Labilibaculum antarcticum: one gene and its partner. The protein of the gene in region 1 interacts with the protein of each later gene in a pairwise test. Links are inferred from orthologs where the notes say so. Each region holds a gene or a part of one and is shown on either strand. Other genes may lie near its edges.

What was found. The genes of interacting proteins can lie anywhere in the genome.
Region 2: the proteins of ALGA_RS05965 (region 1) and ALGA_RS13620 interact in binary tests that used the Escherichia coli proteins (3 or more experiments, as listed by UniProt). The link is inferred for Labilibaculum antarcticum from one-to-one orthologs.

The regions. Positions count from the first base shown.
Region 1 is NZ_AP018042.1:1,559,546-1,564,733, reverse strand. Bases 1,080-4,007 are described here. They hold ALGA_RS05965 (nucleotide exchange factor GrpE), read right to left. Parts: upstream 2,887-4,007; coding sequence 2,272-2,886; downstream 1,080-2,271. Other genes in these bases: ALGA_RS05955 (TlpA family protein disulfide reductase), read right to left, coding at 3,698-4,007; ALGA_RS05960 (hypothetical protein), read left to right, coding at 3,207-3,650; dnaJ (molecular chaperone DnaJ), read right to left, coding at 1,092-2,243. In the rest of the region: ALGA_RS05980 (ABC transporter ATP-binding protein), read right to left, coding at 1-461; ALGA_RS05975 (hypothetical protein), read right to left, coding at 495-707; more of ALGA_RS05955, read right to left, coding at 4,008-4,246; murA (UDP-N-acetylglucosamine 1-carboxyvinyltransferase), read right to left, coding at 4,328-5,188. UniProt on the Escherichia coli protein: Participates actively in the response to hyperosmotic and heat shock by preventing the aggregation of stress-denatured proteins, in association with DnaK and GrpE. It is the nucleotide exchange factor for DnaK and may function as a thermosensor.
Region 2 is NZ_AP018042.1:3,431,219-3,435,305, reverse strand. What follows is about bases 1,130-4,087. They hold ALGA_RS13620 (Nramp family divalent metal transporter), read left to right. Parts: upstream 1,130-1,957; coding sequence 1,958-3,217; downstream 3,218-4,087. Other genes in these bases: ALGA_RS13615 (DUF2971 domain-containing protein), read right to left, coding at 3,315-4,087; odhB (2-oxoglutarate dehydrogenase complex dihydrolipoyllysine-residue succinyltransferase), read left to right, coding at 1,130-1,772. In the rest of the region: ALGA_RS13630 (2-oxoglutarate dehydrogenase E1 component), read left to right, coding at 1-443; more of odhB, read left to right, coding at 528-1,129. UniProt on the Escherichia coli protein: H(+)-stimulated, divalent metal cation uptake system. Involved in manganese and iron uptake. Can also transport cadmium, cobalt, zinc and to a lesser extent nickel and copper. Involved in response to reactive oxygen.

The sequences.
Region 1 (5,188 bases):
ATCAGCAATTCCGGTTCGTGCAGAACGGTAACAATAAATTGTATTTTTTGCTGCATTCCTTTCGAAAGCTCTTCTACTTTGTTATCCCACCATTGAAGAATGTCAAACTTATCGAACCAAACTTTTAATTTTTTAGTCGCTTCCTTTTGTCCCATCCCTTTCAGCTGAGCCAGGTAAACAGCCTGTTCTCCAATCTTCATTTTTTTATACAAACCTCTTTCTTCTGGAAGATATCCAATGCGGGCAGTATCGTTTGGAATTAATGGTTTTCCATCAAAGAAAATTTCACCAGAATCAGGACCAGTTATTTGGTTTATTATTCTGATTAGGGTGGTTTTACCTGCCCCATTTGGGCCAAGGAGACCAAATATACTTCCTTTGGGAACAGAGATACTCACTTTATTTAAAGCTTTGTGTCCTGCGTATTGTTTAACTATGTCTTTTGCTTCGAAAAATGCCATGTATAATTTTGTTTGGTGACACTAAAATTTCAACTAAAAACTAAAGTAATCAATTTTAAGAATCTCAACATAAAAAATCGATGTAAAGTAGATTGAACCTGTTTTTAATTTGGTTTCGTACGATGTAAATTTATAATCGATTTCTTTAAACAGAGCACATGAATATTTCGATGAATCAGAATCATTTGTATTTAACTCATAGGTTTCCTTCTGTGGATAGGAAATTCCCTGTTTATTAAGGATCATCCTCGCTTTTTAAGGGATACGTGCCTCTTTAATACAGCAGCTTGCCTATGGCGAAGGGAATATCCCCTGGCCGAGTGGGAATCATGCTTCTGATTCGGAGAAACTTGCCTGTTTGGACCGGAAACTTGCTGTTATTTCGGGTAAATTTCCTGCATGGGTAAGGAAGTTTGCCTTACAGGATAGAAAGAATGCTTTAACATGTTGAATGCTTGCTTTGGCAAGAGGGGCATCGCACTCTCAAAACAGGATGCCCGCAACTTGAAGTGGGTAATTTGCTGTTTTGTTCAGGAATTTGGTCTCCTGATTGGCTGTTTAGACAGATGCAAAAAGAGATCACCCGGTATGGATGATCTCTTTCTGTATAGATTCTATAATCTTGTCTTCTTAGTCGAAGAAGTTCTTCACTTTTTTGAAGAAGCTTTTTTCCTGAGCTGTAGGATTAGGTGTAAAGCTTTCAGATGTCTGTAATTTCTCTAAGATTTTCTTTTCATCTTTCGATACATTGTTTGGCACCCAAATATTAATTTTCACCAGTAAATCTCCTCTGCCATATCCGTTAATATCAGGTAAACCTTTTCCTCTTAAACGAAGAATTTTTCCAGATTGAGTTCCTGCATCAATTTTCACTTTTACCTTATTTTGGATGGTAGGAATTTCAACAGCAGTACCTAAAATTGAATCAGGAATGCTAACGAATAAATTGTATAAAAGATCATTTTCATCACGAATTAATTCCGGATGTTCTTCCTCATGAACAAGAATCAATAAATCACCATTTACTCCACCGCGACGGGCAGCATTACCTCTTCCGCTAACCGACAGTTGCATTCCTTCGGCTACTCCGGCAGGTATATTAATGGTAATTACCTCTTCGTCCTGAACAGTTCCTTCTCCCGAACAACTGGTACATTTATTTGTGATAATTTTCCCTTCGCCACCGCAGGAAGGACAGGTGGAAGCTGTTTGCATCTGACCCAGAATCGTATTCTGAATACGGGTTATCTGACCAGAACCATGACAAGTTGAGCAAGAGGAGAAAGATGATCCGTCTTTTGCTCCTGATCCATTACAGGATTTACACTCAATATGCTTTTTTACCTTTATTTTCTTTTCAACGCCTTCCGAAATTTCTTGCAATGTTAGCTTAACCTTAACTCTAAGGTTGCTGCCGCGATTTACTCTTCTCGAGCTACGTCCGCCGCCACCGCCAAAACCGCCGCCAAAACCACCACCACCAAAGATGTCACCAAAATGAGAAAAGATATCCTCCATGTTCATTCCGCCACCACTGTAACCACCTCCTGCAGAGCCGCTCATTCCAGCATGACCATATTGATCGAATCGCTGACGTTTTTCTGGGTTACTCAATACTTCGTATGCCTCTGCTGCTTCTTTAAAGTTCTCTTCAGCTTGCTTGTCATCCGGATTTTTATCAGGGTGATACTGTATTGCTTTTTTACGGTATGCTTTTTTTATTTCGGTCTCCGAGGCTGACTTGGCAACTCCCAACACTTCATAATAATCTCTTTTCGACATCTTTTTTTCAGCTTAGATTTTGAATTCTTTATTCTCCAACAACAACTTTGGCAAAACGAATTACCTTGTCGTGAAGGAAATAACCTTTCTCAACACAGTCAACAACTTTACCTTTCATCTTCTTGGTTGGAGCAGGTATTTTTGTTATCGCTTCGTGGATGTCAGTATCAAAAGCTTGATTCACAGCTTCAATTTCTTTCACTCCATTTTGAGTAATAAATTCTTTGAAATTGCCATAAATCAAATGGACACCTTCTTTAATTGCGTCAACATCTTTTGTTGCATCAATTGATTGTAAAGCGCGTTCGAAGTTATCCATCACAGGAAGAACGTTAATGAGAATTTTTTCTCCAGCTGATTTTGTCAACTCCATTTTTTCCTTTAGAGTTCTTTTGCGATAGTTGTCAAATTCAGCTGACAAACGTACATACTTGTCATTCATTTCCTGAAGTTTGATTCCTAATTCTTCCAATTCATCAACCTCTTTTTCCTCTGGAGATTTCTGGTTTTGTTCACTGTCGGCAGTTTCGTTAGCCTCTGGTTCTTCCTTTTTACAAGTTTCTTCTACTGTTTGGTTTTCAGTAGTTTCAATATCTTTTTCTTCCAATTTTTCTTTTTTTGATTTGTTCTTATCTTTTGTCATTTTTCAATGATTTTTTAGCGTTCGCTTTTTATAACAGGGTACTAATTTACAAATAGTCTGCCAATGTACTGTCTCCCGACAAATTGGCACAAAGATAGAAGTTGTAATGGTAAGTTTTTCAGTTTTATCTTTTTTTGGAAAATGAGGATGCCCTATTAATGATGTATTTATTTATAGACAAGCCTTTGTCGTAAGCTTCGATTGCTATACCTTGAAATGTGGCATGATTCAAATAAATTGTTGGATATTCTTCTGTAAATCTTATATTTAGTTTTAATCTTGTTGAACAAGTATGCTATTATAACCTAAAATTTACGGGGATGAAAATTGCAATTGATAATGATGATTTTTCCATTCGAGTATACTCTAATGTAGCGTATCTTAAAGTTGTTGGAATGCAAAATGAGGAGGCGGCTAATTTTTTCTCTGATGCGATTGATCAAATGTTAGAAGAGTATTCGTACAAAGATTTGGCGTCTATCTGCGATCTGAGCGATTTAATTATATCGTCACCTGCAATTGCTCGAATAATAAATAATGCAATTCGAAAACTCACCTATCAATTAAAGTTTAAATATAATGCGGTTATCGTTAACCCCAAGTTTGGGCAAATTGTAAAAGCGTATCTCTTTGCTTTTTATTTAAGGGATACAAATTTAAGTACACATGTATTTAGTCGGGATGATAAAGCTATTGAATGGATTGAAAGTAAAGGCTTCTGTGTAGAAGAGATTAAGCAGTTTTTAAAGAATTATCAGGATTGAGAAAACCACTCCCAATCAGGAGTGGTTTAAATACATATTTCGAACAATTACTTTTTTTCGTAGTGCTGAAGAATTAATTCTAATTTCTCACCTCTAAGGTTTTTAGCTAAAATAATTCCATTGCCATCAATTAAGAAATTGGATGGGATAGAACTGATGCCAAATTTATTCGAAGTTGGAGATTTCCATCCCTTTAATTCACTTACGTGATAATCCCAATTGAGTTTATCTTTAGCAATTGCTGCTTTCCAGTTTGCTTGTTTGGTGTCGAGTGAAAAACTATAAATGGTAAACCCTTTTCCATTTTTAAAATTTACGTTTTTAAATTTATTGTAGGCATTTACTATTCTTGGGTTTTCTGCACGACAAGGAGGACACCACGAAGCCCAAAAATCAACTAAAACCAATTTGCCTTCCAATGAGCTTAACTTAATATCGTTTCCTGCAATCGACTTTGCCTTAATATCTGGCAGTCTGTCTCCTATTTCATAACCTTCTTTCACGTCTTTTCCATCAGCAGGATTTGAAGCTCCTGCAAAAAAGGATAATGAAAAAAGAAAAGAGAATAATATCAAGCTTAATTTTATATTTTTCATATTACAAAAATTTAACTATTACTAAGAATTTCTATTTGTCTAAAGTAATTAGATATCCTTACTTAAAATGTTAATAAATAGTTAATTACTGATTCTTTTGATGTTAGCGCCAATTGCATTCAAGCGAAGGTCAATGTTTTCGTACCCTCGGTCGATTTGATCTATGTTGTGAATTATACTTTTCCCATCCGCAGAAAGTGCTGCTATTAAAAGTGCAACACCGGCTCTAATATCCGGAGAAACCATTGTGGTTGGCCGTAAACCCTGCTCTTGATTTAAACCAATAACTGTAGCTCTATGTGGATCACAAAGAATAATTTGAGCTCCCATATCAATTAGTTTATCCGTAAAGAACAAACGACTTTCAAACATTTTTTGATGGATAAGCACACTTCCTTTAGCTTGAGTTGCTAATACAAGAAAAACACTGAGTAAATCAGGAGTTAGTCCTGGCCAGGGAGCATCTGCAACGGTTAGAATAGATCCGTCGATGAAGGTTTCAATTTGATAATTTTCTTGCTTTGGAATATAAATATCATCACCTCTTAATTCCATTTTTACACCCATACGTTTAAATGCATCGGGAATCATACCCAATTCATGGTAGGCGACATCTTTTATGGTAATTTCTGATTTAGTCATTACTGCAAGCCCAATAAAACTTCCTATTTCAATCATGTCTGGAAGAACTCGGTGCTCACATCCCGATAGGGATTTAACTCCTTCAATCGATAATAGATTAGAGCCAATACCACTTATTTTTGCACCCATCGATATCAACATCCTACACAATTGTTGTATGTAAGGTTCGCAGGCTGCATTGTAGAGTGTTGTTGTTCCTTTGGCCATAACTGCGGCCATAATAATGTTCGCAGTTCCTGTAACCGATGCTTCATCAAGTAACATATAGCATCCTTTTAGCTCACTGGCCTCAACACGGTA
Region 2 (4,087 bases), 1.9 Mb from region 1 along the record:
GAAAAATCTATTACGATTTACTGGCCCGAAAAGAAGAATTATTTGCTCAGGATATCGCCTTGGTTCGAGTGGAACAATTGTATCCCTTTCCTGAGAAACAGATTGATCAAGTTTTGAATCGATATCCAAATGCCCTTCTTCATTTGTGGGTTCAGGAAGAACCTGAAAACATGGGAGCCTGGCAATTTGTCAACTACCAGTTTAAAAACAAGGATGTTAAACTGGTTCCTGTTGCACGCCAATCTAGTGGCAGTCCGGCAACCGGATTGAATAAGATTCATTTGGCAGGACAAAACGAAATTATAAACAAGGTATTTCGAAAATGCAATTGCGATCGAAAACTGAAATATTGCGGATTGCAATGTGTGGAAGGCAGTTCTCATGCAGACATCCTGCTTCAGCACGAATATTTTGCAGAGAAAAAAAGTAAGTTAATCATGTAAACCAAAAGACCCAAATACAAAGTATCAAGACAAGTAGCAGGTTTAGTGACTTTTACCCGATGATAAAACAATAATACAATAAAGATGATCGAAATTAAAATACCTAGTCCCGGAGAATCCATTTCCGAAGTAGAAATAGCCAACTGGTTTGTTGCAGAGGGTGACATTGTTGAAAAGGATCAGGAAATTGCAGAAGTTGAATCGGATAAAGCGACTCTGACTCTTATTGCTGATGAAGGTGGTAAAATTCAGATCATGGCGCAGGAAGGCGATACGGTTGCTGTTGGATCGGTTGCCTGCAAAATTGACACCAGTTTTGCAGGAGAAGCATCTGCTTCCTCTGCTCCTAAAGAAGCCAAAAAAGAAGTTCCTGCTGAAAAGACTGCACCTGTAGTTGCATCCGAATCAAAAACCAAAAATTCGGAAACATACAAGGATGTTAAAATTTCTCCTGTTGCGAAAAAATTGATGGAAGAAAATCACCTTTCGGTTGATGATGTTATTGCAGGCATTCAACGATTGTCGAAAAAAGACATTCAGGCGGTAGTTGACAATTCAGGAAATCAACCGGTAATTCCAACTCAAAACACAAGCATTTCAAGAGAAGTCAAACGCACAAAAATGACTAATCTTCGGAAGAAGTTGGCCGCTCGTTTGGTTTCTGTAAAGAATGAAACTGCCATGCTAACTACTTTTAATGAAGTAGACATGACTGCGGTAATGGCATTGCGAAGCAAGTATCAAAAGAAATTTGTAGAAACTCACGATATTAAGCTGGGCTTTATGTCCTTCTTTACCAAAGCGGCTTCGGAGGCTTTAAAGCTTCACCCGTCGGTAAATTCGATGATGGATGGTGAGGAGATTGTATCTCCTGAATACACCGATATTGCTATCGCGGTGCAAACACCAAAAGGATTGATGGTTCCGGTAATCCGAAACATCGAAACCTTAGGTTTGGCAGATATCGAAAAGGAATTAATGAGATTGGCCAACAAAGCCCGTACGGGTAAAATCAGTTTGGATGAAATGACTGGCGGAACTTTTACCATTACCAATGGTGGTGTGTTTGGCTCTCTATTGAGTACTCCAATTATCAATCCTCCACAATCGGGCATTTTGGGCATGCACAATATTGTTGAGCGACCCATTGCTGTAAACGGCAAGGTAGAAATTCGCCCAATGATGTACATCGCTCTATCCTACGATCATCGTGTGATTGATGGTAAGGATTCAGTTGGTTTCTTAGTTAAGATGAAGGAAATGATTGAAAATCCACAAAAAATGCTGTTCGGAGGAAAAGATCCGGATTCATTATTGCTGGGGATATAATCTCCCGATTTGAATCTTTCATTGCATAACAAAATACAAACCGGAAGTTAATACAGCTTCCGGTTTGCATTTTGAAAAAAAGTGCTCCCCCCATCCTAATTCTATCAGAAATTGAACACGCTTTCTAAAATAGCATTCAGTCTTGGGATAATTGTATCAACTTACTTTTAATAACAGAACAAATAATGTTTAAATCATTAAGGAATATTGACAAGAAAGGTTACAAACCACAACATGGAGCCTTGGATATATTCAAATACATTGGTCCCGGGCTATTGGTGACCGTCGGATTTATCGATCCGGGCAACTGGGCTTCGAACCTTGCTGCAGGAGCAGACTATGGTTATGCATTATTATGGATGGTAAGTCTTTCTACCATCATGTTGATATTTCTGCAACACAATGTAGCGCATTTGGGCATTGCTACAGGACTTTGTCTTTCGGAGGCTACCATGATTTACATTAAACCTGTCTATTCAAAATTGATTCTTTCATCGGCTATGCTGGCTTCTATTTCAACCTCGCTGGCCGAAATACTGGGAGGAGCTATCGGCTTAAATATGCTGTTTGATTTACCCATAAGAGCCGGAGCTTTGCTGGTCACCATATTCGTTATGATTATGCTGTATACCAATGCATACCGAATGATTGAGAAATGGATTATCGCATTTGTATCGGTGATTGGTTTGTCGTTTTTTTATGAACTATCGCTGGTAGATATTGATTGGAACAGTGCCATGACAGGATGGGTAACTCCAAGCTTCCCTCAAGGTTCGATGCTTGTAATTATGAGTGTATTGGGAGCTGTTGTAATGCCTCACAACTTGTTTCTTCATTCGGAAATTATTCAAAGCCGGCAATGGAATCTGAAAGATGAGAAAATCATAAAAAAGCAATTGAAATTTGAGTTTCTGGATACCTTCGTATCAATGATTATAGGCTGGGCAATAAACAGTGCCATGATTTTATTGGCGGCCGCCACCTTCTTTAAAACGAAAACTCCGGTTACGCAACTCGAACAGGCAAATCATTTATTGGCGCCTCTTTTGGGTGAACATGCCGCAGTTGTTTTTGCAGTAGCTCTTTTATTTGCCGGATTGGCCTCCACCATTACTTCAGGAATGGCTGCAGGATCGATATTTGCAGGGATGTTTAAAGAGCCCTATGATATTAAAGACAATCATTCCCGATTGGGCGTTGCCATTTCTTTGCTGGTTGCATTGGCAATTATCTATTTTATATCCAATCCTTTTCAGGGATTGATTATTTCGCAAATGATATTGAGTATTCAATTGCCATTTACAATTTTTGCGCAGGTGTACCTAACCTCTTCGTCGAAAGTAATGGGCAAATACAAAAACTCAACCCTGTCGAAAATTACTCTTTATGCCATGGGAGGAATCATCACAATACTGAATATTGCTCTTTTCGTCAGCTTTCTGTAAATACAATACACTAACAGGGATTAAAACTGCCCTTAGGTTTCTGCCATAAAAAAGACCTGTCAGGTTTTAAAAACCTGACAGGTCTATATACTTAAATTTACCTAAAAGGAACTTCTGATTTTCTAATCTTTACGTAATTCTCATTTTTCTCATCTGATATATCATAACCTACCTTTTCCAAGATACATTCAATTAATTTTTTTGCCAGTTCCTTATCTGCACAAGGTCCAATAATTATCTCTTTTAGTGCTTCTTTTTCAAAGCTATGATCTATATATGGCTTTAGTATACCTTTATTTTCTTGATGTTTAACATCGCCATTTGACGCACATTTTACAATCCTCCACTCATTTTCGTATTCATAAGCAAAATGCTTTATAGAAGTGTATAATATCCCTAATAAAAAATCTGGGTCTTCATATGTAAAGCCATCAACAAAAGATATTTTTTCATATAAATCCTTAATAAACATACTCATATATGATTTAAAACTTTCTTTATCATAACTACACTTCACCCAACTTGCATTTAAATTAGCAATTGTTTCTTTTTTTATACCTATAGCTACTCCTCGACCATTATCGCCATAGGTATTCCACATTGGTAAATTATCATGATTTTCAGATAAAGAAGTTACATACGGCTTACCCGTAATAAGAGATCCAATATATTCAAACTTCTTACTATTCATGTATTTCAAAAGATCTTTTTTATCTGTTGGATCCATTATATTCACATAATCCTTTAACATTCCTTCCAGAATCCCACATGCGAATACATATTCTGTTTCATCATTCAAATACTCTACATGGGTTCCTCTTAATATTAAAGTCCCTTTTTCTTTCACATTATTCAATATGGATTGCAAAG